DNA from 3 places in the Cellulomonas sp. P1_G12_2 genome. Region 2 is predicted to be linked to each of the others. Evidence: riboswitches for the same ligand, from Rfam matches in the RefSeq annotation. Region 2 holds a riboswitch; each other region holds the start of a gene.
The links. Region 2 has a riboswitch for S-adenosylmethionine ahead of AC1DXT_RS09275 (rhodanese-like domain-containing protein). Riboswitches for the same ligand answer to the same signal wherever they lie in the genome.
Positions count from the first base shown of each region.

Region 1: it holds a riboswitch for S-adenosylmethionine, as region 2 does, so the genes downstream of both, AC1DXT_RS15915 (LLM class flavin-dependent oxidoreductase) here and AC1DXT_RS09275 (rhodanese-like domain-containing protein) in region 2, are expected to answer to the same signal.
Region 3: it holds a riboswitch for S-adenosylmethionine, as region 2 does, so the genes downstream of both, AC1DXT_RS01745 (methylenetetrahydrofolate reductase) here and AC1DXT_RS09275 (rhodanese-like domain-containing protein) in region 2, are expected to answer to the same signal.

Region 1 is NZ_JBFUBX010000004.1:412,315-421,611, reverse strand. It holds gene AC1DXT_RS15925 (ABC transporter substrate-binding protein) at 1-492, opposite strand, end outside; gene AC1DXT_RS15920 (GNAT family N-acetyltransferase) at 880-1,371, opposite strand; SAM riboswitch class IV at 1,502-1,622, shown strand; gene AC1DXT_RS15915 (LLM class flavin-dependent oxidoreductase) at 1,884-3,038, shown strand; gene AC1DXT_RS15910 (NtaA/DmoA family FMN-dependent monooxygenase) at 3,038-4,417, shown strand; gene AC1DXT_RS15905 (ABC transporter substrate-binding protein) at 4,452-6,092, shown strand; gene AC1DXT_RS15900 (ABC transporter permease) at 6,089-7,036, shown strand; gene AC1DXT_RS15895 (ABC transporter permease) at 7,055-7,945, shown strand; gene AC1DXT_RS15890 (dipeptide ABC transporter ATP-binding protein) at 7,942-9,297, shown strand, end outside.
Region 2 is NZ_JBFUBX010000002.1:271,362-280,658, forward strand. It holds gene AC1DXT_RS09235 (hypothetical protein) at 1-572, shown strand, start outside; gene AC1DXT_RS09240 (hypothetical protein) at 569-1,576, shown strand; gene purS (phosphoribosylformylglycinamidine synthase subunit PurS) at 1,657-1,911, shown strand; gene purQ (phosphoribosylformylglycinamidine synthase subunit PurQ) at 1,908-2,603, shown strand; gene AC1DXT_RS09255 (GNAT family N-acetyltransferase) at 2,607-3,572, shown strand; gene AC1DXT_RS09260 (hypothetical protein) at 3,500-3,877, opposite strand; gene AC1DXT_RS09265 (DUF1345 domain-containing protein) at 3,913-4,524, opposite strand; gene AC1DXT_RS09270 (O-succinylhomoserine sulfhydrylase) at 4,545-5,741, opposite strand; gene AC1DXT_RS09275 (rhodanese-like domain-containing protein) at 5,801-6,214, opposite strand; SAM riboswitch class I at 6,210-6,325, opposite strand; SAM riboswitch class IV at 6,444-6,558, shown strand; gene AC1DXT_RS09280 (aminotransferase class V-fold PLP-dependent enzyme) at 6,607-7,995, shown strand; gene AC1DXT_RS09285 (fasciclin domain-containing protein) at 8,209-8,850, shown strand; gene AC1DXT_RS09290 (MaoC/PaaZ C-terminal domain-containing protein) at 8,890-9,297, opposite strand, start outside.
Region 3 is NZ_JBFUBX010000001.1:343,479-352,775, forward strand. It holds gene AC1DXT_RS01725 (MalY/PatB family protein) at 1-897, opposite strand, end outside; gene AC1DXT_RS01730 (helix-turn-helix transcriptional regulator) at 894-1,859, opposite strand; gene AC1DXT_RS01735 (alpha/beta fold hydrolase) at 1,972-2,916, shown strand; gene metE (5-methyltetrahydropteroyltriglutamate--homocysteine S-methyltransferase) at 2,969-5,302, opposite strand; gene AC1DXT_RS01745 (methylenetetrahydrofolate reductase) at 5,308-6,333, opposite strand; SAM riboswitch class I at 6,413-6,508, opposite strand; gene AC1DXT_RS01750 (hypothetical protein) at 6,601-6,816, opposite strand; gene AC1DXT_RS01755 (DNA-3-methyladenine glycosylase I) at 6,889-7,491, opposite strand; gene AC1DXT_RS01760 (TetR/AcrR family transcriptional regulator) at 7,561-8,697, opposite strand; gene AC1DXT_RS01765 (ATP-binding cassette domain-containing protein) at 8,779-9,297, shown strand, end outside.

The DNA of each region.
Region 1 (9,297 bases), on a different contig from region 2:
GTTGCCCAGCTGCGGCGTGGCGAGCGTGGTGCCGACGAGGTCGTCGGGGGAGTCGATGCCGTCGCGGACGACCAGCTGCGCACCGCCCGACGTCGCGCCCGAGACGATCCGGATCGCCTCGCCGTTCGACTTCGCGAACGCGTTGATCGCGGGGTTCGGGCCGATGAACGTGGCGTCGATGGCCCCTCCGAAGAGTGCCTCGACGGCGGCCGGGCCGGCGTTGAAGATCGAGGTGGTGAGCTTCGTGTCGCCGAGCGCCCCCTGGTAGGTGCCGTCGTCGACCCCCACGAGGGCAACCGCGTGAGTGAGGTTGGCGAAGTAGCCGAGGCGCAGCTCCGGTGCCTCGGCGGTCGAGGTGGACGGGTCCGTGCCGGTGTCGGCGCTCGCGTCCTGCGCAGCGGAGGAGGAGCAGGCCGCGAGCGTGGCGACGAGGCCGGCGGCGAGCAGGACACGGAGGGCGGAGGCGGTGCGGCGTGCGGGACGGGCGGTCATGTCAGGTCCTTGGGGGTCGCGAAGGGCGGGCGGGCGGTCGTCATCGACGACATCGCTGCGCGGGCTCGGTGCGCGAGGACCGGGCGACGGAGAGCTGGGTGGACGCCATGAGGGCGTTTCCTCCGCGGGGGACGGGAGTGGTGGCACGCGCGTCACGCCGTGGGCCGTCGCAGATCGACGGGGGCCGGGCGTCGAACGCTCGGCCGAGGACGGGGGCCGCGTTCAGACGTTCCGCGGACAGCAGGGGCGCGCGGAAGCCATGACGACGACGTGACAGCACGTCGAGGCGGCGCGGCGGGTCTGCATGGGACGAGGATGACCGCCTTGCCGCTCGGGCAACAGGACCGTCTCTTATTGTGGACACGGCAGGTCGGAATACGAGATGTTTCAGCGGCGCCCGTCGAGCGCGAGCCGGTAGAAGGCACTGTGCGGGTCGGGCAGGTAGTCCGCGAACGGCGGGCACTCGACGAACCCGGCGCGTTCGTAGAGCCGGCGTGCGGGTGCGAAGTAGTCCTGCGTCCCGGTCTCCAGGTGCACGGTCCGGATGCCGCGCGCCGCCGCCGCGCCCAGGACGTGCGCGAGCACGGTCGCCCCGACCCCTCGGCCGCGTGCTGCGGCGGTGGTCCGCATGGACTTGAGCTCGGCGTCCGTCGGGCCGAGCTGCTTGAGCGCGGCGCAGCCGAGCAGGGCGCCGTCGGCGGCGCGGGCGGTCCAGAACGTCATGCCGGGGGCGGCGAGCGCCAACGGGTCGAGCGCGTGCACCGACTCGGCCGGCGAGGTCGCGTACATGTCCGCGAGGTGCTCCCCGAGCAGCTCGAGGACGTCGGGGCGGGTCGGGTCGTCGGCGGCGACGGTCACGCCGGTGGTCGTCGGGCCCATGCGCGAGCGTGCTCCCTTGCTGGGTGGTCGGGACGCCATCGTCGCACCGGACGGATCCGTCCCACCATCTGGACTTTCGGCGCGGACCATTGACACGTCCGGAACCTATGCCTACTTTTCCGACCTGTTAGGTCATGAATTCCAGCGACAAGCCCCGGCTTGCTGGGTGGCAACCCTCCTGCGTGTGGGGTGCCCCGGGTGACGACCTGGTCCTGCGCGAGCGTCCTGCTCGTGCCCGACAACGACGCAGCGCCCGCCAGGCGGGCACGAAGGGACGCACGATGAGCTCGGACGGACGGCCGACGACGGCTCTCTGGATCCTGCGCCCGTGCTGTCCCGGCGCCTGTTGTCGCTGACGACACCCCCCGACCGACCGGCTCCGACCGGCACCTGAGCGCCTGGCCCACGGCTGAGCCGTGGTGTCCGCGCTCGCCCTCCACGTACGCCCGCACCCCTGCGCCGCACACGGCTGCGCCGGGCGCGCCCTGACGCCTCAGAACGGAACCCTCGCCATGGCCTTCCCGACCACTCCCCGACAGCTGCACCTCGGCGTCGACCTCAGCGACGCCGGCGCGCACCCCGCCGCCTGGCGGACGCACGGCTCGCAGGCGCAGCGGCTGTTCGACGCCGAGCGGCTCCAGCACCTCGTCGAGGTCGCCCAGCGCGGCACCCTCGACCTGGTCGTGCTCGACGACTCGTTCTCGCTGCAGCCGTCGCGCTCCACCACGCTGCGCGGTCGGCTCGACGCGGCGCTGGTCGCCGCCCGGCTCGCCCCGCGGTCGCGGGGGATCGGACTGGTCCCGACCGTCGCGACGACGCACACCGAGCCGTTCCACGTGTCCAAGGCGATCGCGACGATCGACCACGTCAGCGGCGGCCGGGCGGCGTGGCAGGTCAGCTGGACCGACGACGAGCAGGATGCGGCGCACGTGGGCCGAGGCCCGGCGCTCACCGAGGCGGGGGCCGTCGCGGAGGCCGAGGAGGCCGTCGAGGTGGTCACCGCGCTCTGGGACAGCTGGGAGGACGACGCGGAGATCCGCGACCAGGGCACGCACCGGTTCGTCGACCGCGCCAAGCTGCACTACGTCGAGCACGACGGCGTGCACTTCGCCGTCAAGGGGCCGTCGATCACGCCGCGTCCGCCACAGGGGCAGCCGCCGATCGTGGTGCGCGTCGGCTCGGACGCCTCGTTCGGCCTGGCCGCGCGGCACGCCGACGTGGTCCGGGTCAGCGCGACGGACCGCGACCAGGCCCTCGACCTGCGGCTCCGGCTGCGGGCCGCGGCGGCGGCGGCGGGCCGCGAGCCGGGCGACCTGCGCGTGCTCGTCGACGCCTTCGTGGTCCTCGGCCCGGACCGCGCGAGCGCTCGCGCCCGGCTCGACCTGCTCACCGAGCTCGAAGGAGTCGAGTGGGACACCGACTCCCTCACGCACGTCGGGACGGCCCGGGACCTCGCCGACACGTTCCTCGACTGGTCCGCCGTCGGTGCCGCCGACGGGTTCGTCGTCCGGCCGGCCTCGCTGCACACCGACCTCGACGTCCTCGTCGACGGCGTCGTGCCGCTCCTGCGCGAGGCCCGCGCGTTCCGCGACAGCTACGCGGGTCCGACGCTGCGTGACCAGCTGGGCCTTGCCCGCCCGGTCAACCGCTACGCGGCGATCGCCTGATGGGCGCCCGCAAGCAGGTCCACCTCGGCGTCCACTTCCCCGGGGTCAACAACACCACCGTGTGGAGCGACCCACGGTCCGGCAGCCAGATCGACTTCGCGTCGTTCGAGCACCTGGCCCGGCGCGCCGAGGAGGCGAAGCTCGACTTCTTCTTCCTCGCCGAGGGACTGCGGCTGCGCGAGCACAAGGGCCAGATCCACGACCTGGACGTGGTGGGTCGGCCCGACACCCTGCCCGTGCTGGCGGCGCTCGCCGCGGTCACCGACCGCATCGGGCTCGCCGGGACGATCAACACGACCTTCAACGAGCCGTGGGAGCTGGCCCGCCAGTTCGCGACCCTGGACATCCTCAGCGGCGGGCGTGCCGCGTGGAACCTCGTGACCAGCAGCGACGCCTTCACCGGCGAGAACTTCCGGCGCGGCGGGTTTCTCCCGTACGACGAGCGGTACGAGCGTGCGGCCGAGCTGGTCGCGGTCGCACGGGCGCTGTGGGACTCGTGGGACGACGACGCGGTGATCGCCCACGCCGGCTCCGGGCAGTTCGTCCGGCCCGGCTCGGTCCACGAGGTGCGCCACGAGGGCCGGCACTTCCAGGTGCGCGGCGAGTTCACCACCCCGCGCGGCACGCAGGGGCACCCCGTGCTGTTCCAGGCCGGCGACTCCTCGGACGGCCGTGACTTCGCGGCGGCCACCGCGGACGTCGTGTTCTCCGCGCACTCCACGTTCGAGTCCGGTCAGGCGTTCTTCACCGACGTCAAGGGTCGCCTCGCTGCGCACGGTCGGCGGCCGGTGGAGCTGCTGATCCTGCCGGCGACGACCGTCGTGCTCGGCGACAGCGCGCAGGACGCCGCCGAGCGGTCCCACGAGATCCGGCTGCAGCAGGTGCCGGGGCCGACGGCCATCGCGTTCCTCGAGCAGGTGTGGGGACGCGACCTCACCGACCACGACCCCGAGGGGCCTCTGCCGCGGATCGAGCCGGACATCGAGAACCTCGACATCACCCGCGGTCGCGTCCGGCACGTCAAGGACCCGCGGAGCATCGCGGCCGCGTGGCGGGAGCTGGCCGACGCGAACGGCTGGTCGATCCGGCAGCTCGTCATCGAGGTGACGTCGCGCGGCGGGTTCGTCGGCACGGCCACCGAGGTCGCGGACGCGATCGACCGGTACGTGCAGGAGGACGCGTCGGACGGCTTCATCCTCGTGCCGCACCTGACCCCCGGCGGCCTGGACGACGTGCTCGACCAGGTGGTGCCGCTGCTCCAGGAGCGCGGCTCGTTCCGCACCGACTACGCGGGCACCACCCTGCGCGACCACCTCGGCCTCTCCCGCCCGGCGCCCCGCGCCACCCGCTCCACCGCCGACCGCGCCCTCGTCGGCTGACCCCACCTCTCCACCCCGAACGAAGGACCCCGCCATGCTCCGCTCGACCCGTGCCCGTTCGGCCGCCCTGGCCACCCTCGTCGTCCCCGCGCTGTTCCTGACCGCCTGCGGCTCGGGCACGCCCGCGGCGTCGGACCCGTCCACCTCTGCCAGCACCGAGGCCGCGACCCCGGGCGGCACCCTGCGGTTCGCCCTCGGCGCCTCACCGAGCGGCGTCGACCCGCAGCAGGTCGGCTCGAACGTGAGCATCTACATCGCCCGTCAGCTGGCCGACTCGCTGACCGACCAGGACCCGCAGACCGGCGAGATCGTGCCGTGGCTGGCGGAGAGCTGGGACGTCAGCGACGACCTCACCCACGTCACGTTCCACCTGCGCGACGACGTCACGTTCTCGGACGGGACGCCCCTGACCGCGACCACCGTGAAGGCCAACTTCGACGCCCTCGTCGGCCCCCTCGCGGCGTCCGCGCCGCTCGCCGGCTCCTACCTCGCGGGCTACCAGGAGACCACCGTCGACGACGAGCACACGGTCACCGTGGTGTTCTCCGGGCCCAACGCCCAGTTCCTGCAGGCCACGTCCACGGTGTCGCTGGCGATCCTGTCCGACGCCACGGCGGCAGCCGACCCGGCAGCGCGGCTCCAGGGCGCGGTGGTGGGCTCCGGCCCGTTCACGCTGGAGGAGTACACCCAGGACCAGGGCGCGACGATCGTCCGGCGGGACGGGTACGCGTGGCCGTCCGAGGTCTCCGAGAACCCCGGCGAGGCGTACCTCGACCAGATCGACTTCACGATCGTCCCCGAGTCGGGCGTCCGGTCCGGCGGGCTGGCCTCCGACCAGTTCGACGCCGTCGGCGACGTGCTGCCGCAGGACGTGCCGCAGGTCGAGGGCTCCGGTGGCTCGGTGCTGACGCGCACCAACCCCGGGGTGGCGTTCGTGCTCCAGCCGAACGTGAGCGCCGGCCCGCTCGCCGACCCCGCCGTGCGCGCCGCCGTCCAGGTGGCGATCAACCGCCAGGAGCTCGTGGACACGGTGCTGAGCGACGCGTTCAAGCCCGCGACCAGCGTGCTGGCCAGCACGACACCCGGATACGTGGACCTGTCCGACGAGCTGGCGTTCGACCAGGACGGCGCGGCCGACGCGCTCGAGGACGCCGGGTGGAGGCTCGGTGCGGACGGCATCCGCGAGAAGGGCGGCGAGAAGCTCTCGTTCGACGTGGTGTTCGCGCCGCTGTTCACGGGCAGCCAGGCCGTGCTCGAGCTCACGCAGCAGCAGCTCAAGGCGGTGGGCGTCGACCTCCAGGTGCGGCAGCAGACCCCGGCGGAGCAGCAGGCGGCGCTGACCGCCGGTGACTACGACACGTACTACTACAACGTCACGCGCGCCGACGGCGACATCCTGCGCACCCAGTTCTCCTCGAAGTTCCGCAACATCAACAAGCGGCCCGCGGACACGGTGCTCGACCCCCTGCTCGATGCGCAGCTGGCCCAGGCCGACCCCGCCACGCGCGCCGCCGACCTCGGCACCGCGCAGGAGACGATCCTCGACGAGGGCCTCGCGATCCCGCTGTTCGAGCTCGCGCAGTCCATCGGTGTCGCGTCCGACGTGCACGACCTCACGTTCGACGCCTCGTCCCGACTGCTCTTCCACGACACCTGGATCGGCGCCGACCAGTGACGGCCTACGTCCTGCGGCGGCTCGGTGCGGCGGTGCTCGTGCTCTGGGCGGCGTTCACGGTCTCGTTCGCGGTGCTCTACCTGCTGCCGAGCGACCCGGTGAGCATCATGCTCGACGCGGCCAACCCCGGCGGCACCGTGGACCCGGCGCAGGTGGCCGAGCTGAGCGCCCGCTACGGGTTCGACCGGCCGCCGCTCGAGCAGTACGTCGTGCTGCTCGGGCGGGCCGTGACGGGCGACCTGGGGGTCTCGGTGACCTCGGGCGCTCCGGTCTCGCAGCTGCTCGCGGACGCGTTCCCGCAGACGCTCGCGCTCACCAGCGTGGCCCTGGGGATCGCCCTGCTTCTCGGCGGAACGATCGCGGCGACGTCGTCGTGGACCCGGTCGACCCGGCTGCGGGGCGCGCTGCTGGCGCTGCCGCCGCTGGGGGTGTCCATGCCGACGTTCTGGATCGGGCTGCTGCTGCTCCAGCTGTTCTCGTTCCGGCTGCCGGTGTTCCCGGCGGTCGGCAACCAGGGGATCGCGAGCATCGTCCTGCCGGCGGTCACCCTCGCCATCCCGCTCTCCGCGGTGGTCGCCCAGGTGCTCGCCCGCTCGATGCGGACCGCGTGGGACGCGCCCTACGTCGAGACGGCGCTGGCCAAGGGTGCGTCCCGGGGCCGGGTGCAGTGGCGGCACGTCACGCGCAACGCCGCACTGCCCGCGCTGACCCTGCTCGGGATCGCGGTCGGCAACCTGCTGGCCGGTGCCGTGGTGGTGGAGACGGTGTTCTCCCGCGCGGGGTTCGGCGGACTCGTCGAGAAGGCCGTCCGCGCCCAGGACATCCCCGTGGTGCAGGGGGTCGTCGTGGTCGGCGCGCTCGTGTTCGTGGTCGTCAACCTCGTGGTCGACCTCGCCTATCCCGCACTCGACCCGCGGATCTCCCGCACCCCCTCCACGGCCTGACGCACGGAAGGACACGTCATGACCCTCGTCTCGCACGCACCGGCCGTCGCGGCGCCGACCCTCGTCCCCGCGCCCGCGGTCCCGGTCCGGCGCGCTCGCCCGGTCCGGCACCCGCTCGCCCGTCCCGGCGTGCTCGCCTCGCTCGCGGTCGTCCTCGTGGTGCTGGGCTGGGCGCTCGTGCCCGGACTCTTCACGGCCGCGGACCCGCTGGTCGGTGTGCCGGCCGAGAAGCTCAGCCCGCCGAGCGCGGCGCACTGGTTCGGCACCGACAACCTGGGCCGCGACCTGTACGCCCGCACCGTGCACGGCACCGGCCTCTCGCTGCAGGCGGCGCTGCTCGCCCTCGGTCTCGGGCTCGTCGTGGGCGCGTTCGTGGGGCTGGTCGCCGGCTACCTCGGCGGGGTCGTCGACGCGGTGCTCATGCGGACGACGGACGTGCTGCTGGCCATCCCCGGCCTGTTGCTCTCGCTCGCGGTGGTGACCGCGCTCGGGTTCGGCACGCTCAAGGTCGCGATCGCCGTCGGCGTCGCCGAGGTGGCCACGTTCGCCCGGGTCATGCGGGCCGAGGTCCTCCGCGTGCGGACCACCACCTACGTCGAGGCGGCCGTGCTGGCCGGGGCGCGCCGCCCGGCCGTACTCCTGCGGCACGTGCTGCCCAACGCCGCCGGCCCGATCCTCGTGCTGGCCACCGTGCAGCTGGGCGTCATCGTGCTGGCGGTCTCCTCGCTGAGCTTCCTCGGGTTCGGGGCCGTGCCGCCGACCCCGGAGTGGGGCTCGCTCGTGGCGGAGGGCCGCAACTACCTCGCGGTCGCGTGGTGGTTCACCACGCTTCCCGGGCTGGTGATCGCGGCGCTCGTCCTGGCCGCCAACCGCCTGGGACGCGTGCTCGAGGGAAGGACGCACCGATGAACGCGACCCCCGTCCTGCGTGTGCGCGACCTGGTGGTCGAGTACGAGGTCCATCGCAGAACCAGCGTGCGCGTTCCTGCTGTCCGCGGCGTGAGCTTCGACGTCCACGCGGGCGAGGTCGTGGCGCTGGTGGGCGAGTCGGGCTCGGGCAAGTCCACGACCGCGCACGCCGTGGTCGGGCTGCTGCCGACCGGAGGTCGCGTGGTCGGGGGGAGCGTCCGGCTGCACGAGGGCGAGCTCGTCGGACTGCCCTCGAAGGCGTGGCGGCAGGTCCGTGGCGCGCGCATCGGGCTGGTGCCGCAGGACCCGGGCATCGCGCTCAACCCGGTGACCCGCGTGGGCGACCAGGTGGCCGAGGTGCTCCGGATCCATGGGCGGCTCCGCCGTGCCGCGGCGGCTCAGCAGGCGGTGGAGATCCTCCGGTCGGTCGGGTTGAGCGACCCCGAGGCCCGCGCCCGGCAGTACCCGCACGAGCTGTCCGGGGGCATGCGCCAGCGCGTGCTCATCGGCATCGCGCTCGCGCTCGAGCCGGCCCTGGTCATCGCCGACGAGCCGACGAGCGCCCTCGACGTCACGGTCCAGCGCCGCGTGCTCGACCTGCTCGACGACGTCACCACGCGCGCCGGCTCCGCTGTCCTGTTCATCACCCACGACCTGGCGGTGGCGGCCGACCGCGCCGACCGGGTGGTGGTGATGAAGGACGGCGAGATCGTGGAGCAGGGACGGACCGCGCAGGTGCTCGGTTCTCCCGCGCACGCGTACACGCGGTCGCTGCTGGCGGCGGCGCCGCAGCTGACGGTGACGACCCCGCGAGCGCCCGTGCCCGACGTCGGCCCGGCCCCGCTCCTCGAGGTGCTCTCGGTGAGCAAGACGTTCCGGCTTCCCGGGCACGCGGGCCGCACGGTGCAGGCGGTCGACGACGTGAGCCTGTCCATCCCGCGCGGGGGAGCGTTCGGCCTGGTGGGGGAGTCGGGGTCGGGAAAGTCGACGGTCGCGCGGCTGGTCCTGCAGCTGACGGCGCCGGACTCGGGGACCGTGCTGCTCGATGGTGCGCGGGTGTCCGACGCCGCAGGCCGGGCGGTCCTGCGACGCAGGTCGCAGCTGGTGCACCAGAACCCGTTCGCCTCGCTCGACCCGCGGTTCACGGTGGCCAAGATCGTGGACGAACCCCTGCGGTCGCACCGCGTGGGCACTCGCGCACAGCGGCGGGACCGCGTCGTCGAGCTCCTCGACCAGGTCGCCCTGGGCGCCGCGTACGCCGACCGGCGCCCGGGCGAGCTGTCCGGCGGGCAGCGGCAGCGCGTCGCGATCGCCAGGGCCCTCGCGCTCGAGCCGGACCTCCTCGTGCTCGAC
Region 2 (9,297 bases):
CGGGTGCTCGCGTCCTGGCGCTCCTGGTCGCGGTCGGGGCAGCCTCCTGGTCGGTGGCCGCCCTCGTCGCGCCGACCTGGCTGATCGTCGGCAGCGTGCCGTGCGAGTCCCCCCAGGGCGCGTGCCGCGAGGTCGACACGTCCGTGGTGGCGCGCGACCCGTCAGCACTCGGCGCGGTGCTGCTGGTGGTCGTCGCCCTCGCCGGCGTCGCGCTCGCCGTCGTCGTCGTCCGGCGCCTCGACCGACGGCTGCCTGCACGGCCCGAGCAGCTCGCCCGCCACCTCCTCGGGCTGCGACCCCACGCTCGCGTCGGCCTCGCGATGTGGATCGTCCTGATCGTCGCCGCCGCGCTCGCGGAGGTGACGGGCGCCTGGGTCCTCTCGCTCTCGGTCGTTGCGGCGCCGGTGTGCCTGCTGCTTCTCCCGTCGACCGTCGTCCTCTGGCGTCGGGCGCGCGTGACGCCCGACGCCGCCTTCGTCGACCTGTGGCATGTGGGCTGGACCGGCCGCCCGGTCGAGGTCGACCCCTACGACACCGAGCTCGTCCCGACGGCGGTCCTGGAGACCCGATGACCATCGACCCCCGGTTCGAGCGCTCCGTCCACCGCTGGCTCCGCGCGTACCCGCGACGGTGGCGGACGCACAGGGAGGACGAGATGACCGCGGTGCTCGCGGACCTCGCCGGTGCAGACGCTCGCCGCATCGGCCTGCGCGATGGCCTCGGCGTCGTGCGCGCGGGCCTCCTCACCCGGCTGCGCACACGCCCGCCGCTGCGTCAGGTGGCTGCGTACCGACTGTTCGGGAGACGGCTGCCCGCGCAGTACCGAGCCTGGGTCCGGGACGACATCGAAGGGGCTCTGTACCCACTGAGGATGGGCGTCCTCGTCCCGCTCGTCATCGTGATGGTGATGGTCCCGGTGCTCACGCTGGCCGGTGGTGGGCCGGTCCAGTTCCTGCCGAGGAGCCAGGTGGTCGCGTGGGTGGTCGGCGGCGGGGGCATGTCCATGGTGCTCGGGCCGTGGCGGCGGCGGTCGGACGCCCGCAAGCACCTGGTCGCCGAGGTGGGGGAGACGCTCACCGACCAGTCGCTCCTCTTCGGCTGGGTCATGCACGACCGGCTGCGGGCGCGACCCATGGTCGGGCTGGTCACGCTCCTTGCGCTCGCGACGGCGGTGGTCGGGCTGGTGACGGTCCCGAGCCCCGCGCTCGCCGTCGCGGTGCTCGTCGGGCTCCCGCTGGCCGTCCTGCTCGCGTGGAACCTCCAGCGCCGCCTCCCGCAGCGGCCACCGCAGCCCGCGCGCAGGCTCGTCGACCCGGTCCGTCGCCAGCTCGCGCTCACCGTCCTGCTCGGCGCGGGCGCCATCGCTCTCTGCGTGGCGGTGACCAGCCTCGCGACCCCGATCGCGGTGGCAGCCTTGGCGGTGCTTCCCAGCGCGGTCGTGGCGTGGTGGTCGACCGTCCACGGCCCCGACGATCTCGCGCTGGCCGACGTCGTCCACATCGCCGTGACCGGCCAGTCCCCGCCCGTCGACACCTACCGCGAGGGCCTGGTCCCCGCCCTCCTGGCCACGGACTGAGCACTCGCGCAGGACGCCCGCGCGCACTCGCTAGAATCGCCGCGACCCCCCACCGCCGCGCGAACACCTGGAGCCCTTTCGTGGGACGAGTCGTCGTCGATGTCATGCCGAAGCCCGAGATCCTCGACCCGCAGGGCAAGGCCGTCGCCGGCGCCCTGCCGCGGCTCGGGTTCGGTCAGTTCGCGTCTGTGCGTCAGGGCAAGCGGTTCGAGCTCGAGGTCGACGGGCCGGTGACCGAGGAGATCCTCGCGGCCGCCCGCGAGGCCGGTGAGCACGTGCTGTCCAACCCGGTGATCGAGGACGTCGTCGCGGTCTACGAGGACACGCAGGCATGACCCGGATCGGCGTCGTCACCTTCCCCGGCACGCTCGACGACCGCGACGCCGCCCGCGCGGTCCGCCTCGCCGGTGCCGAGGCCGTGAGCCTCTGGCACGGGGACGCCGACCTGCACGGGGTCGACGCGGTCGTCCTGCCCGGCGGCTTCTCCTACGGCGACTACCTGCGCGCCGGCGCCATCAGCCGGTTCGCGCCGGTCATGGGCGAGATCGTCGACGCGGCGAACAAGGGCCTGCCGGTGCTGGGCATCTGCAACGGGTTCCAGGTGCTCACCGAGGCCCACCTGCTGCCCGGCTCGATGATCAAGAACGACCACCTGCACTTCGTGTGCCGCGAGCAGGTCCTGTCGGTCGACAACGTGGACACCGCCTGGACCCGCGACTACACCGCGGGCGAGCACATCACGATCCCGCTGAAGAACCAGGACGGCCAGTACGTCGCCGACGAGCACACCCTCGACGAGCTCGAGGGCGAGGGTCGCGTGGTGTTCCGCTACCAGGGCTGGAACCCGAACGGCTCGCGTCGTGGCATCGCGGGCATCTCGAACGCGGCGGGCAACGTCGTCGGCCTCATGCCGCACCCCGAGCACGCGGTCGAGCCGGGCTTCGGACCCGACGGCGCGAAGGGCCCCCGCACGGGCACGGACGGGCTGCGGTTCTTCACGTCGGTCCTCACCGCCCTCGTCGGCTGAGCGTTGACCACCAGCATCGCGCTCGTCGACTGGGACGACCCCGACGCGCTCCGGCTGCGCACCGCCCAGCAGGCCGAGCTGCTCGCCCTCTACGGCGAGGAGGACATCGGCCACGAGATGACCGGCGAGAGCATCGTCGCGATGCTCCTGGTCCGGGTGGACGGCGAGGCGGTCGCGTGCGGCGCGATCAGTGCGCGCGGTGACGGCGTCGGCGAGCTGAAGCGCATGTTCGTCGTCCCGGAGCACCGCGGCCGCGGGCTCTCGCGGTCGGTGCTGCGCGAGCTCGAGGCCGTCGCGCGGGACCGCGGCTTCCACCGGCTCGTCCTGGAGACCGGGGTGCTCCAGGCGTCGGCGATCGGGCTGTACCTGAGCGAGGGCTACCGGTCGATCCCGAACTTCGGCGAGTACGCGACGGAGGCCGAGTCGCGCTGCTTCGCCAAGGACCTCGGGCCGACGCCGCCCCGGGAGCCGCGCACCGGCGAGCGCCCCACGGTCACGCTGACGCATGCCGACTGGACGGACCCCGTCGCCACCGCGCTGCGGCTCGCGATGTGGCACGACATCGAGATCCGCTACCCGGAGATCCCCGCGAGCGTGCCGGGCGGCTTCGAGGTCGACGACCCGCAGCAGGGCGTCGGCGCGCTGTCCACGGTGATCGCCTGGCTGGACGGTCGCCCCGTCGGCTGCGCCACGCTGCGGGCGGCGCGGGACGGCTACCCGGCGGGCTCGGGGGAGCTCAAGAAGGTCTGGGTCGACGACGACGCCCGCGGGGCCGGCGCCGCCCGCGCCCTGCTCACGGCGATCGAGGACGACGCCCGCGCCTTCGGGCTGACCAGCGTGGTGCTCCAGACCGGCATCCGCCAGCCCGAGGCGGTCACGCTCTACCTGTCCGCGGGCTACCGCCCGGTCGTCCCCTTCTTCCCGTACGACGGCGACTTCCTGTCGCTCTGGATGGCCAAGGACGTCTGAGCGCGCACCCGCGCGATCTCGGCGAACCGCATCCAGTCGTCCTCCGCGGACGCCGGCAGCGCCACCCAGTCGTAGAACAGCCGCCCGCTGTCGCCGGGGGACCACACGGTCGCGCCGGGCAGCGCCAGGGCGTCCGCGTGCTCCGCGCTGTCCCGCCCGAGCTTCACGGCGAGCCGGTCGTCGCCGATGTGCGCGGCGAACATGGTCGATCCGACCTTGAGGATCGGGCGGCCCATCATCTGCGCGCGGGTGGCGCCGCGGGCGACCAGGTCGTCGGCGATCGCGTCGTAGTCGGTGTCGGTCATGGTCCGAGCATCCCGCGGGGGACCGACATGAGGCGTCACATCGACGCGACGAGGTTGACCAGCAGGGCGATGATCACGGTGCCGAACAGGTAGCTGAGCAGCGCGTGGACCAGAGCTGTCCGGCGCATGGCCGACGAGCCGAGGTCCGTGTCGGAGATCGCGAAGCTCATCCCCACGGTCACGGCGACGTACGCGAAGTCGGTGTACCGCGGCGGCGAGTCCATGTGGAAGTCGATCCCGCGCGCGCCGTCGGTCAGGTACATCCGTGCGTACCGGAGCGCGAACACGGTGTGGATGGCCGCCCACGACGCCAGCACGCTGGCCAGCACGGCGACCGTCGGAAGCAGCTGGCCGATCTCCTTGTCGACGAGCACGAGGACGACCCCGACCAGCGTCACGACCGCTGCCGCGACCACCACGAGGTGCGCGCCGAACCGGGTCGGCTCCTCACGGGTCGCGTGGGACGCGGTGGACGACGGGTCCATCGGCGCGACCGCGACCCACGTCCAGACCACGAAGACCGCCGCCGTGGTCGCCCAGCCCGCGAGCACCGCCGCGACCGCCGAGGTCCAGTCGATCGCGAGCCCGACGGCGACCCCGGCGAGAAGCCCCACGAGCAGGCGGACGAGCGACGACGACCGGGGCATGCCGTCAGTGTGGCGCAGGGTCAGGCGTCGAGGGTCGCCAGCGCCAGGGTGAGGTCGTCGATGAGGTCCGCGGGGTCCTCGAGGCCCACGGACAGCCGGATCGTCGACTCGGCGATCCCCACTGCCGCACGCCCCTCGGGGCCGAGCTTGCGGTGCGTGGTCGTCGCCGGGTGGGTGACCATCGACTTGGCGTCGCCGAGGTTGTTGGAGATGTCCACGATCCGCAGCGCGTCGAGCACGCCGAACGTGACCTTCTTGGCGACGTCGGGCGTCGACCCGTCCGGCACCGCGAGGTTGAACGTCACGACGGTCCCGCCGCCCGACTGCTGCGCCAGGGCGAGCTCGTGCTGGGGGTGCGACGGAAGGTAGGGGTACCGGACCAGCGAGACGCCGGGCTGCTGCTCGAGCCACGTGGCCACCTGCAGGGCCGACGCCGTCTGGTGCCGGACGCGCAGCGACAACGTCTCCAGCCCCTTGAGCAGCACCCACGCGTTGAACGCCGACAGCGACGGTCCGGTGTTCCGGATGAGCGTCTGCACCGGGCCGTGGATGTACTCGTCGGTGCCCAGGATCGCGCCGCCGAGCACGCGGCCCTGGCCGTCGATGTGCTTGGTCGCGGAGTACACGATGACGTCCGCGCCCAGCTCCAGCGGCCGGGACAGGACGGGGGTGGCGAACACGTTGTCGACGATCACCGTGGCGCCTGCGGCGTGCGCGAGCCGGCTGACCGCGGCGATGTCGACCAGGTCCTGCATCGGGTTGGACGGCGTCTCGAAGAACACGACGTCGGCCGGCGTGGAGAGCGCCTCCTGCCACTGCGCCAGCTCGTGGCCGTCGACGTAGTCGGTCCGCACGCCCCACTTGGCCAGGATCTCCTCGAAGATCACCACGGTGGAGCCGAACAGCGCCCGGGCGGAGACGATGCGCGACCCCGACTGCACGATCGCGGCGATCGACGTGAACACCGCCGACATGCCCGACGCCGTGGCGAACGCGGCCTCGGCGCCCTCGAGCAGGCGCAGGCGCTCCTCGAAGGTGGACACCGTCGGGTTGCCGTAGCGGGAGTACAGGAAGCGGTCGGCCTCCCCGGCGAACGCGGCCTCGGCCTCGGCGGCGGCGGAGTAGACGTAGCCCTGCGTGAGGAACAGGGCCTCGGACGTCTCGTTGAACTGCGACCGCACCAGACCGCCGCGGACGGCGAGGGTGTCCGGGCGCAGGTCGGTGCGCGGGGTGCGGCGGTCGTCCCAGTCGGCGGGCCCGGGGACGCGCCGGTCGCTCACGCCTGCCGCCAGGGGAGCCCCGCCGCGCGCCAGCCGGAGTGGCCGCGGTGGCCGTCCGGACCGACGTCGCCCTCGAAGCCCTCGAGCACGTTGTAGGCCGGGCCGAGGCCCGCCGCGGTGGCCGCCTGCGCGGCGGCGACGGAGCGGACCCCCGAGCGGCACAGGAACACGACCGGGCGGCCGGGCGCGACGCCGGCGTCGGCCAGCTGCTTGAGGAACTGTGGGTTCGGGCGTCCCGACGGGTACGACACCCACTCGACCAGGGCGGCGCGACCGTCGATCGGGGCCGAGTCGGGGATGCCCACGTAGCGCCACTCGGCGTCCGTGCGGACGTCGACGAGCACCGCGCTCTCGTCGGACGTCAGCAGGTCCCAGGCCTGCTGGGGGGTCAGGTCACCGGCGTAGCTCATCGAGGCCCTCGTCTCATCGGTCCTGGCGGTAGCACCCTCGGCCGGGCACAGGGTGCCCGCGGGTTGCTGCGGCGTCGTCGAGCCAGATCTCTCAGCCGCTCTGGATGGTGGCCGTGATGCTACGCGCGGCGGGACCCTCCTTCCAAGTGGTGGACAAGGCGTCCCGGTGGGCGAGACGAAGCCCGCGGCGCGTTGACAGCCACGGGGAGGTGCCGGGACCCTCGTTGCAGGTCATGAGCGCCAGCGTCAAGCCCCGGCTCGCTGGCCGGCAACCCTCCTCCGCGGTGGGGTGCCCCGGGTGACGACCTGGCCGCGTCCCGTCCGGGGCTCGGCAAGCGCGGGGTCCCACCTGTTCGACGGGTGTTCCCCCGGAACGTGTCGGAGGACCCACCATGACTGTCACCGCCGAGCGCCTCTCGTGTGCGACCGAGGTGAGCGCCCTGCTCCCCGTGGTCGGCGGCACTACCACCGTCCCGCTGGTGGACGGCACGCACCGCGTCTACGCCAACCTCGACTACGCGGCCAGTGCCCCGGCGCTCGAGGCCGTCGCCGCCCGCGTCACCGAGGTCCTGCCGCTGTACGCGTCCGTGCACCGCGGCGCCGGGTACCTGTCCCAGGTGTCCACCGCGCTGTACGAGTCCGCGCGCCAGACCATCGCGCGGTTCGTCGACGCCCGTCCCGACGACGTCGCGATCATCACCCGCAACACCACGGACTCGCTCAACCTGCTGGCCGGCGTCGTCCCGTCGGGGGGCCGCGTCCTGGTGCTGGACGTCGAGCACCACGCCAACCTGCTGCCGTGGGTGCAGTCCTCCGAGCGGCACGGCAATCGGACCACCATCCTGCCGATCGCGTCGACCGTCGCCGCGACCCTCGACGCCCTGCGCGACGAGCTCGCCCGCCAGCCGTACGCGCTGGTCACGATCACCGGCGCGTCGAACGTGACGGGGGAGGCGCTGCCGATCGACCAGGTCGTCGCGCTCGCCCACGCCGAGGGTGCCCGCGTGGCGGTGGACGGCGCCCAGCTGGTGCCGCACCGGGGCTTCTCGCTGGCCGGGACGGACGCCGACTACGTCGCGTTCTCGGGGCACAAGACGTACGCACCGTTCGGGGCGGGGGCCCTCGTCGGCCGTCGCGACTGGCTCGACACCGGCACGCCATACCTCGCAGGGGGAGGTGCGGTGCGCGACGTGCGGGCGGACCGGACGGTCTGGCAGCCGGCGCCGGCGCGGCACGAGGCCGGGTCGCCCAACGTGCTCGGCGCGATCGCGCTCGCGGAGGCCTGCGACCAGCTCGCGGCCCTTCCGGCTGGTGCCCTCGCCGCGCACGAGGAGGCGCTGCGTGAGCGCCTGGTCCAGGGGCTGTCGGCCATCGACGGCGTGGAGATCGCGCGCATCTGGCCGGACTCCGCGGCACCGGTCGGCGTCCTCACGTTCACGGTGCCGGACCACGACCCGGGCCTGGTCGCCGCGTACCTCGCCGCCGAGCACGGGATCGGCGTCCGCGACGGCCGGTTCTGCGCTCACCCGCTGCTGGCACACCTGGGCGCGTCGAACGGCGCCATCCGCGCGTCGGTCGGCGTCGGCACCACCAGCGAGTCCGTCGACCGCCTGATCACGGCCCTGACCGAGTACCTCGCCACGGGTCCGGCCGTCCGCTACGAGGTGGTCGACGGCTGCTGGGCGGTCGTCGACGACACCCGCCCGCTGCTCGCGGTGCACGGCCTGGACCACCTGGCGGCGACCGCCGCGGCAGCGTGCGGACCGGCCCTGGACGACTGACCTCTCGCGAGGTCCCCGGCGCGAGCTCGTGGGTTCGGCACGAGATCGTCAGTTCACACCCGCGATCTCGTGCCGAACGCACGATCTCGTCCGCGGCGGCCTCGACGTGCATCCGGGCGCGGGGGAACGGGCGAAGAGGACACAGGGCGCCCTCCGGCGTCCGCGCGGCGCGGCGCACGGCGTCGGCCGCGACCGTCGTCCGTAGGAGCCACCATGAGGATCCGTCGCACGCTCTCCACCCTCGTCGCCGCCGGCCTGGTCGCCGGAGCCGGGGTCGCCCTGGCGCCCGCCGCGACCGCGGCGCCCACCGGCACGTCGAGCCTGGCCGCCCTGCTCACCTCGGACGGGGACACCTTCGACCGGAACTGGTACGACTTCGACATCCTCGACCAGGCCGTCGGTGCGGTGCTCGCCGCCAAGCCGACCAGCCCGGTCGCCGTCCTGGCCGACGGCACGGTCCCGCTGACCGCGTTCGTCCCCACGGACCGCGCCTTCCAGCTGCTGGCCAAGGACCTGACCCACCGCTGGTACGGCACGGAGGAGCAGGTGCTCACCGCGCTCGCGGGCGCGGTCGGCATCGACGCGATCGAGCAGGTGCTGCTCTACCACGTCGTCGCGGGCGCGACGATCGACTCGGCCACGGCGCTGGCCAGCGACAACGCCGTCCTCACCACCGCGCAGGGCGGCACGTTCACCGTCGACGTGCTCTCGAAGCGCTGGGGGATCGTGCAGCTGCGCGACCAGGACCGCAACGACCTCAACCCGTTCCTGATCCGCGGCAAGCTCGACCTGAACGCGGGCAACGTGCAGATCGCGCACGCGATCACGTTCGTCCTGCGACCGGCTGACCTCTGAGCAACCTCGGGCGGGCCGGGTCGACGACGACCCGGCCCGTCAGCGCAGCAGGGTGACCGAGCCCGTCAGGTGCGGCTTGCCGGAGCGGGCGTCCCAGCCGGCGAACGCGAACACGTCGCCGTCGTGGGCGATGCGGACGGTGACCGTGCCGGGCAGCAGGACCGGCTTCACGAACTCGACCGACCAGTCGAACGCGTCCCCGCGCGCGGCACCGACGTCAGCCAGTGCGCGCGACGCGGTGTACATGCCGTGCGCGATGGCCCGCGGGAACCCGAACGCCTTCGCCGTGAGCGCGGTCAGGTGGATCGGGTTCCGGTCGCCGGACACGGCGGCGTACCGGCGGCCGGTGTCGCCGGCGAGCGTCCAGCGCCCTGTCGGGGTCGGCGGGACGAAGGGGTCCGACGACTCGTCGACCGACCCTGCCAGGAACACCCCGCGCGCCAGGTA
Region 3 (9,297 bases), on a different contig from region 2:
GAGCAGCCGCTGGTTCTCCCCGAGCCCGCGCAACACCTCGTCCAGCCACGGGCCGCAGTCGCGCAGCGCCGCGATCTGCGCGACGGCGCCCAGGTGCATCACGCCGTGGCCGACCAGCTCCGGAAGGCGGGCCAGGTCCTCGGTCGCAGCGGGACCCGGCACCGCGAGGGCGGCCCGCAGGCCAGCCAGGTTGAACGCCTTCGATGCGGAGTGCAAGGCGATCGCGTCGGGGATCTGCGTCGTCATCGGCACGAAGTGCGGGGCCGAGCCGTCCGCCGTCGTGGGGATCAGCGGCGCGTGGATCTCGTCGGCGACGACCCGCACACCGTGCTGCGCCGCGAGCTCGCCGACCGCCCGGAGCTCGGCCGCCGTGTGCAGGGTGCCCGTCGGGTTGTGCGGGTGGCACAGCAGGTACGCCGCGGGCCGCCCGGTCGCACGTGCGTGTGCGAACGCCTCCCCCAGCGCGGTCAGGTCCAGCCGCCCGTCAGGGCCGAGCGGAGCCGTGACCACCAAGCGGCCGGCGTGCTCGACGAAGCCCCGGAACGGTGGGTACACCGGTGGGTTGATGACGACGGCGTCGCCGGGCCCGGTGAGCAGCCCGAGGACCTCGACGATCCCGAGCATGACGTCGGGCACGGTCCGGGTGGCCGGCACGTCCACGTCCCAGCCGTACCGCTCGGCGGCGAACGCGGCGAAGGCCTCGGCGTAGGAGGTGCCCTCGGCGTACCCGGTGTCCCCGCCGCGCAGCGCGTCGGAGACCGCCCGGATCACCGGCTCCGGCTGCGGGACGTCCATCTCGGCGACGAACAGCGGAAGGACGTCCGGCGGGTAGTGCCGCCACTTCACGCTCGTCCGGCGACGCAGCTGGTCGAGCGGGACGGTGTCGAAGATCGTCACGCGACCGACCCTAGGCGCAGGTGGGCGGCCAGCTGCCTGACGGTGTCGGCGAGCTCGGCCGGCTCGATGACGGCCACCGGGGCGGTGAGCGCGATGCGGGCGACGGTCAGGGCGAGCCAGTCGAGATCCTCGCTACGGATCTGCACGACGCAGGAGTCCGCTCTCGTCTCGATCGGTGTGTGGTCCACCCACCGGAGCTCGAGCTCGGCGAACGGGGCGTCGACCGCGATCGTCGCGTGATGCTGACTGAACATCGAGCCGAGCGAGGTTGCGACGAAGGTCGCCGCATCGCCGCCGGGGATCTGGCGGGGTGTGAAACGACCGCCCGTCAGCCGGGGCTCCCGGAGCCGGTCCAGCCGGAACGTGCGCCAGTCGTCGCGGCGCTGGTCCCATGCCACGAGATACCAGCGACGGCCGGCGGTGACGAGCTGGTGCGGCTGGACGAGCCGTCCGCTGTCCGTGCCGTCATGTCGTCGGTAGTCGAAGCGCACGTCCTCGCGGTCCCGGCACGCTGCGGCGAGCACGCTGAGTGCGTCGGGGTCGACGACGTCGTCGTCGCCCGGCCACCGCATCGAGCTGACGCTCGAGTGCAGCGCCGACACCCGGCGGCGCAGCCGATGGGGCAGCAGCTGTTCGATCGTCGTCAGGGCGCGAAGCGACGTCTCCTCCATGCCGCCGATCGCGGCCTCCGCGGCGTAGCGCAGCCCGACGGCTACCGCGACGGCCTCGTCGTCGTCGAGGACCAGGGGTGGCAGGTGCGCCCCCGTCGCGAGCCGGTAGCCCCCGTCCTTTCCTGACGTGGCGTCGACCGGATAGCCGAGCTCGCGCAGCCGGTCCACGTCGCGGCGCACCGTTCGCTCCGTGATCTCGAGGCGATCGGCGAGCTCGGCACCACCCCACCATCGATGGGTCTGCAGGAGCGAGAGCAGCTGCAACGCTCGACCGGTGGGGTCCTTTCGCATGCTCCGAGTCTGCCACCTCTTGCGGACCGATCCTGTCCGCAATGCTCCCTACGGTGGCGGCAACCGATCAGGCCGCACGCGGCCGATCACCCAGAGCTACGGAGGACCTGCCGTGTTCGATCCGACCGACTTTCCCGAGCCCGCCCTCATCTCCGTCAACGGCGTGACGCTCGAAGTCTTCGAAGCGGGCCAGGAGAATGCCGGCAATCCTGTCGTGCTCTGTCACGGCTGGCCCGAGCATGCCTACTCCTGGCGCTATCAGGTGCCTGCCCTCGTCGCAGCCGGCTACCACGTCATCGTCCCGAACCAGCGGGGTTACGGGAACTCGTCCCGTCCGACCGAGGTGACGGACTACGACATCGGGCACCTGTCGGGTGACCTCGTCGCACTTCTCGACCACTACGGGTACGAGGACGCCCTCTTCATCGGTCACGACTGGGGCGCGAACGTCGTCTGGGGACTGACGTTGTTGCATCCCCACCGCGTCTCCAAGGTGATAAACCTGAGCCTGCCGTACATCGAGCGCGGGGAGATCCCCCCGATCGAGCTCATGGAACAGGTTCTCGGCGGCGACTTCTACTTCGTCCACTTCAATCGACAGCCGGGCGTCGCCGACGCCGTGCTCGACGACAACACGTTCCAGTTCCTTCGCAACCTGTACCGGAAGAACGAGCCGCCCACCGAGCCTCAGCCCGGTATGGCGTGGATCAACCTCGCCAGAGCGGCGACACCACGCGGTGAGCCCGTCATGAGCGACAGCGAGCTGGCCGTCTTCGTCTCCGCCTTCGACGCATCGGGGTTCACGGGCAGCATCAACTGGTACAGGAACCTCGACCGCAACTGGCACCTGCTGGCGGACGTGGACCCCGTCATCCAGCAGCCCGCCCTCATGATCTACGGCGACCGCGATCCGGTCGTGAGGTCGGAGAACCTGTCGACGTTCGTGCCTCACGTGGACGTGGTCAGCCTGGACTCCGGTCACTGGATCCAGCAGGAGAAGCCCGACGAGACGAACCACGCGATCCTGACGTGGCTGGGCACGCAGGGTGCCCCCTAGGACGCAGACGGCCCCGGACACCTGTGCAGGTGTCCGGGGCCGTGAGCATGCGTCAGAGCGTGGCGCGGACCGCCCGCGTGGCCGCGAGGATGTGCTCCAGCGACGGGGCGACCTCCTCGTAGCGGCGGGTCTTCAGGCCGCAGTCCGGGTTGACCCAGAGCTGGTCGACCGCGATGGCCTTGACGGCCTCCGTGAGCAGCTCCTCGACCTCCGCCTCGCTGGGGACGCGCGGCGAGTGGATGTCGTAGACGCCCGGGCCGATCCCCCGCGGGTAGCCGGCCGCCGAGATGTCGCCGAGGATCTCCATCTTCGAGCGGGCCGCCTCGATGGAGGTCACGTCCGCGTCGAGCCCGTCGATCGCGCCGATGATCTCGCCGAACTCCGAGTAGCACAGGTGCGTGTGGATCTGCGTGTCGGGGCGGACCCCGGCCGTGGCGAGGCGGAACGAGCGCACCGACCAGTCGAGGTACGCGGCGTGGTCCTCGACCCGCAGCGGCAGCAGCTCGCGCAGCGCGGGCTCGTCCACCTGGATGACGGCGATGCCGGCGGCCTCGAGGTCGGCGATCTCGTCGCGCAGGGCAAGGCCCACCTGGTTGGCGGTGTCGCCGAGGGGCTGGTCGTCGCGGACGAACGACCAGGCCAGGATGGTCACCGGGCCGGTGAGCATGCCCTTGACCGGCTTCTCCGTGAGCGACTGCGTGTACGACGACCACTCGACCGTGATCGGCTTCGGCCGCGAGACGTCGCCCCACAGGATCGACGGACGCGTGCAGCGCGAGCCGTAGGACTGGACCCAGCCGTTCTGCGTCACGGCGAACCCGTCGAGGTTCTCCGCGAAGTACTGGACCATGTCGTTGCGCTCGGGCTCGCCGTGCACCAGCACGTCGAAGCCGATCTTCTCCTGCAGCTCGACGACCCGGCGGATCTCCGCCTTCATCTCCTCGTCGTACTGCGCCTCCGTCAGCTCGCCCTTGCCGAACGCAGCGCGCGCGGTGCGGATCTCGGTGGTCTGCGGGAAGGAGCCGATGGACGTCGTCGGCAGCGGGGGCAGGTTGAGCCGGGCGGCCTGCGCGACCTTGCGCTCGTCGAACGAGCCGCGGCTGAACGCATTCTCGCCGAGGGCGGCCACGCGGTCGCGGACCTCCGGGTTGACGACGCCGGGTGCGGTCCGGCGGGAGTTCACCGCGTCCGTGGCGGTGAGCAGCTGCTCGTGGATGGCCTCGCGGCCCTCGGTCAGACCCTCGGCCAGGGTGACGACCTCGACGACCTTCTCGTCGGCGAACGCGAGCCAGGTCTTCAGGGTCTCGTCGAGGTTCGGCTCGTCCGTGAGCGTGTGCGGCACGTGGAACAGGGACGTCGAGGTGCCGACGGTGACCGCGGCCGCGCCGAGGCCCTCGAGCTGCTCGAGGACGGCCAGCTTGGCGTCCAGGTCCGCGCGCCAGATGTTGTGGCCGTCGATCACGCCGGCGACCAGCGTCTTGGTCTCCAGGCCCGGGACCGACTCGGCAGGCGCGTGACCGCGGATCAGGTCGATGCCGATGGCCTCGACGTCCGTCGCGGCGAGCACCGGGAACGCCGCGGCGAGGTCGCCGTAGGGGGCCGCGACCAGGATGGCCGGGCGCTCCGGGGGGGTCAGCTCGGTGGCCAGCGCGCGGTACGCCTCGATCACGGACGCGAGCAGCTGCTCGGCCGGGACGGCGACGGAGTCGGAGACCAGGGCGGGCTCCTCCAGCTGCACCCAGGTGGCACCCGCGGCGGCGAGGTCCTTGAGCAGCTCGGCGTAGACCGGCAGCAGGTCCGCCAGGCGGTCGATCGGGGCGAAGCCCTCGGGGGCGTCCTCCGTGGCCTTGGCCAGCGCCAGGTACGTGACGGGGCCGACGATGACCGGACGCGTGAGGACGCCGTCCGCGAGGGCCTCGGTGAACTCGCGCACCGGGCGGGTGCTCGCGTAGCGGAAGGTCGTCTCCGGGCCGATCTCCGGGACCAGGTAGTGGTAGTTGGTGTCGAACCACTTGGTCATCTCGAGCGGCAGGTCGTCGCCGCGGCCGCGGGCCACGGTCGAGTACCCGGCCAGGTCGAGCGACCCGTCGGCGCCCACGACGTCCGCGAAGCGGGCCGGGACAGCGCCGATCACGGCGGTGGCGTCGAGCACCTGGTCGTAGAACGAGAACGCGCTCGGGATCGCCGGCACGTCGGTGGCCAGGCCGAGCTCGGCCAGCCGCGTGCGGGTGCGGCGACGCAGGTCGGCGGCGGTGGCCTCGACCTCGTCGGCCGACGTGCGACCTGCCCAGAACGCTTCGAGGGCCTTCTTCAGCTCGCGGCGCGGGCCGATGCGGGGGTAGCCGAGCACGGAGCTGGCGGGGAAGATCGGGCGGTTCTCGGTCATGTGGTTCAGTCCCTCGGGGGTCGGGCGGGTGCCGTGTCCTGCGGCCAGCTGGCCAGGTCGGGAGCTGTCCGAGCTCCGCCGTCGAGGTGTGCACCCTCGAGCAGGTCAAGTGCGGCGTGGTGCTGGTTGAACGTGTAGAGGTGGACGCCGGGTGCGCCGCCGTCCAGGACGCCGTTGACCAGGTCGACGCTGGCCCGGATGCCCCGGCGATGACGGTCGAGCTCGTCGTCGGCGGATCCGAGCAGGTCGATCAGGTCCTTCGGCACCGGGACGCCGGTCAGCTCCTGCACGCGCAGCAGCCGGGCCGGGTCCGTGGTCGGGATGATGCCCGGGATGATCGGGATGGTCACGCCGGCCTCACGGGCCTCCGCGACGATACCGAGATAGTCGTCCGCGTCGAAGAACACCTGCGTGATCGCGAAGTCGGCGCCGGCCTCCTGCTTGGCCAGCAGCGAGGCGACGTCCTGCGCGCGGGTGCCGCCCGTGGCGTGGTTGCCGCGCGGGAACGCCGCGACCGCGACGGACAGGGGTCGCACCCGAGCCCGCACCGCCTGCGACGGGCTGTCCAGGCACCGCTGCGCCTCGATCTCGCGCAGGAGCTCGACCAGCTCGCCCGCGGTCTGCAGGCCGTCCGGGTGGGCCTGCCAGTCGCTCTGGTCCGTGGGCGGGTCGCCCCGCAGGGCGAGGAACGACCGCAGGCCCTCGTCGAGGAACTCCCCGACGATCGTCGTGATCTCCTCGCGCGAGGTCCCGACGCAGGTCAGGTGGGCGATCGGGTTGAGCGACGTCTCCTGCAGCAGCCGGCGGACCAGCGCGCGCGTGGTGAGTCGCGTCTTGCCCGAGGCGCCGTAGGTGACCGAGACGAAGTCGGGGTGCACCGACTCGAGCTCGCGGATGGTGGCCCACAGGCGGGGAGCCGCGTCGGGGTTCCGGGGCGGGAAGAGCTCGAACGAGATCGTCGGGCGGTCGTTCGCGTTCTGCGCCCGGCGGGCGGGCGCGGTGTGCAGCCCGGGGGTGCGGGGCTCAGCCACGGCTGCGCTCACGGCGCGGCCGGCGGGGTCGTCGGCACCGGGGTGGTGCGGGGACAGGTGTCCTGTGGGGGCATGACTCACTCCATCGCCCCTGGCGGAAGCACCCACACCCTCGCGAGGAGGGGGGTTGCTGCGGCGTCGTCGAGCCAGGTCTCTCGGCCGCTCTGGATGGTAGCCGCGATGGTAGTCCGCAGATCACATGCTGGGCAACAGTGATCGACCCGTGAGACGGCGCCGTCCGCGGAGCATGTCTGCTTCGGCGCCCGTCTAGTGCGGGCGGCGCGGGGCCAGGTTCGAGGAGCGCATGCGGCTGCGCTGCGACGGGACGTCGAACCACGAGTTCGGCGAGCCGGCCGGGACGGACAGCAGCCCGACCTGGACGGCCTCGAGGATCTCTGCATCGGGGACGACGTTGTCCGTGAGCGCCTCGGCCGCCTCGCGCGCGGCATCACGCCGAACGTCAGGGTCGGGCATCTCCGTCATGGCTGGCACTGTAGTCCGCAGGGTGCGTGGTGCCGAGAGGGCAGCCGCACGATCACCCGCCAGAAGCAAATCTCACCCGGCAAGCTCTCCGGTGCCGGCAGAGCCCCACGCCGCCGGGCACGTGGCCAGGTGGTCGTCGACGACACCGCACGCCTGCATCGCCGCGTAGGCGGTGACCGGGCCGACGAACCGGAACCCGAGCGACTTCAGCTCCTTGGCCAGCGCGCGGCTCTCCGGCGTCTGCGCGGGCACGCCCGCCCAGCCCGAGGGGCGCTGGTAACCCGTCCGGTCGGGGGCGTGCGACCACAGGACCTGGTCGAGAGTGCGACCCGCCGCGTGCAGCTCGCGCAGGGCACGGCCGTTGGCGATCGTCGCCTCGATCTTGGCGCGGTTGCGCACGATGCCGGCGTCGGCCATCAGGCGGGCCACGTCGTCGTCACCGAACTCCGCGACCACCTCCGGGTCGAAGTCCGCGAACGCCGTGCGGAACGCGGGCCTCTTGCGCAGGATCGTGATCCAGGCGAGGCCCGACTGGAAGCCTTCCAGGGCGAGCCGCTCGTAGAGGGCGTGCTCGTCGTGGACGGGCTTGCCCCACTCCTCGTCGTGGTACTGCTCGTACAGGGGGGTGCCGTCGCCGAAGCAGCGGCCGGTGCGCGGGGCGTCGGGCGAGGTCATGCGTCGAGTCTGCCCGGCCGCGCCGACATCGTGACCGCCGCTTGTGCAGGCGACGGGGCTGTGGGCGGCTCAGGAGGCCAGGGTGATGAGCCGCTCGATCCCGTCGAGGATGAGTACGGTGCCGAAGTCCAGCTCGTCGTCCTCGGGCGCGTCCTCCGGGAAGGAGAAGGCGCCCGCGGTTGCCGCCCGCAGCAGCGTGGGGTGCTCGTCCGCGGAGGCGAGCATCGTGATGAGCTCTCCCAGGTCCGGCGGCAGGGCTCCCCCGGCGGTGGTGCCGACCGCGGCGGTGCGCCCGGCGCCGCTCAGCTCCTCGCCGATCCGCAGCTGGTCCAGGGTGTGCGAGGCGAGCAGGCCGATCGCCCCCACCTTCTGGTCCTCCGACAGCGGGGTGCCGTCGAGCGCCGAGAGCATCGCCTCCATCCAGGCGAGCCGCCCGGGCCCGACCGCGTGCAGGACCGCGGACGCCCGCGCCAGCCACGGGTGCGCGCGCAGGATCGGCTGCTGGACGGCGAGGACGAGCTCGAGCCGCTCCCGCCAGCCACCCACCTCGGGCCCGAGGACGGGCGGCCGGCCCGACGCCCGGTCCGACATGAGGCTGAGCACCTCGTCCTTGGACGAGACGTACCGGTACAGGGACATCGTGGTGAACCCGAGCGACTCGGCGAGCCGGGCCATGGACACGGACTCGATCCCCTCGCTGTCGGCCAGCGCGATGCCGGCGTCGGCGATCTGCTCGAGCGTCAGACCCGGCCGCGGCCCGGGCCGGCCGGGGGCCGGTGTGCGCCACAGGACGGCGATCCCGGGCGGGAGGTCGATCGGCGCGCCCTCGGAGCCGGCCACGCGCACGGCGTGCCGGCGCGCCTTCTCCGCCTCGCGCGCAGCCTGCTGCTGGGCCAGGGCCGCGGCACGCTGCGCCTTCTCCGCCTCCCGGAGCTGGCGGGCCGCCTCCTTGACCGCCTGCTGAGCGGCTCGCTCCTGCTCCTTGCGTCGGCGCTCCTCCTCCTTGGCCGCGTCCTGCAGGGCCTTCAGGCGGTCGCGCTCGCGGCGCTCGACCTGCTTGCGGGCGTCGCGGTCGGCCTTCTCGAGGTCGCTCCTGGCGCGCTCGGCCTCCTTGGCCTCCGCGCGCTCGGCCTTCTCGCGGTCGCGTCGCAGCAGCTCGGCCTCGCGGCGGGCCTCCTCGGCCTCTCGTGCCTCGTCGTCGTCCACGGCACCTCCTTGACCCGTGATCCTACAAGTGTGTATGAAGTACACACACAGTTTACGACATACACAGAAAGCGAGATCGCGATGACTGCTCCTGTCGTCGTCGCCCGGGGGCTGCGCAAGTCCTACGGCGACCTGACCGTGCTCGACGGCGTCGACCTCGACGTCGGCAAGGGGGAGGTGCTCGCCCTGCTCGGCCCCAACGGCGCCGGCAAGACCACGACGGTCCGCATCCTGTCCACGCTCCTGCGGCCCGACGGCGGCACCGCGTACGTCGCGGGCAAGGACGTGGTGCGTCAGCCGGCTCAGGTGCGCGCGGCCATCAGCCTCACCGGGCAGTTCGCGGCGGTCGACGACCTGCTGACGGGCACCGAGAACCTGCACCTCATGGCGAGGCTCGCCCACCTGGGGCGCGCCGAGGTGCGCACCCGCAGCGCCGAGCTGCTCGAGCTGTTCGACCTCACCGAGGCGGGCAGGCGCGTGGTCAAGACGTACTCCGGCGGGATGCGGCGGCGCCTCGACCTGGCCGTGGGCCTCCTTTCCCGGCCGCAGGTGGTGTTCCTCGACGAGCCGACCACGGGCCTCGACCCGCGCAGCCGGAAC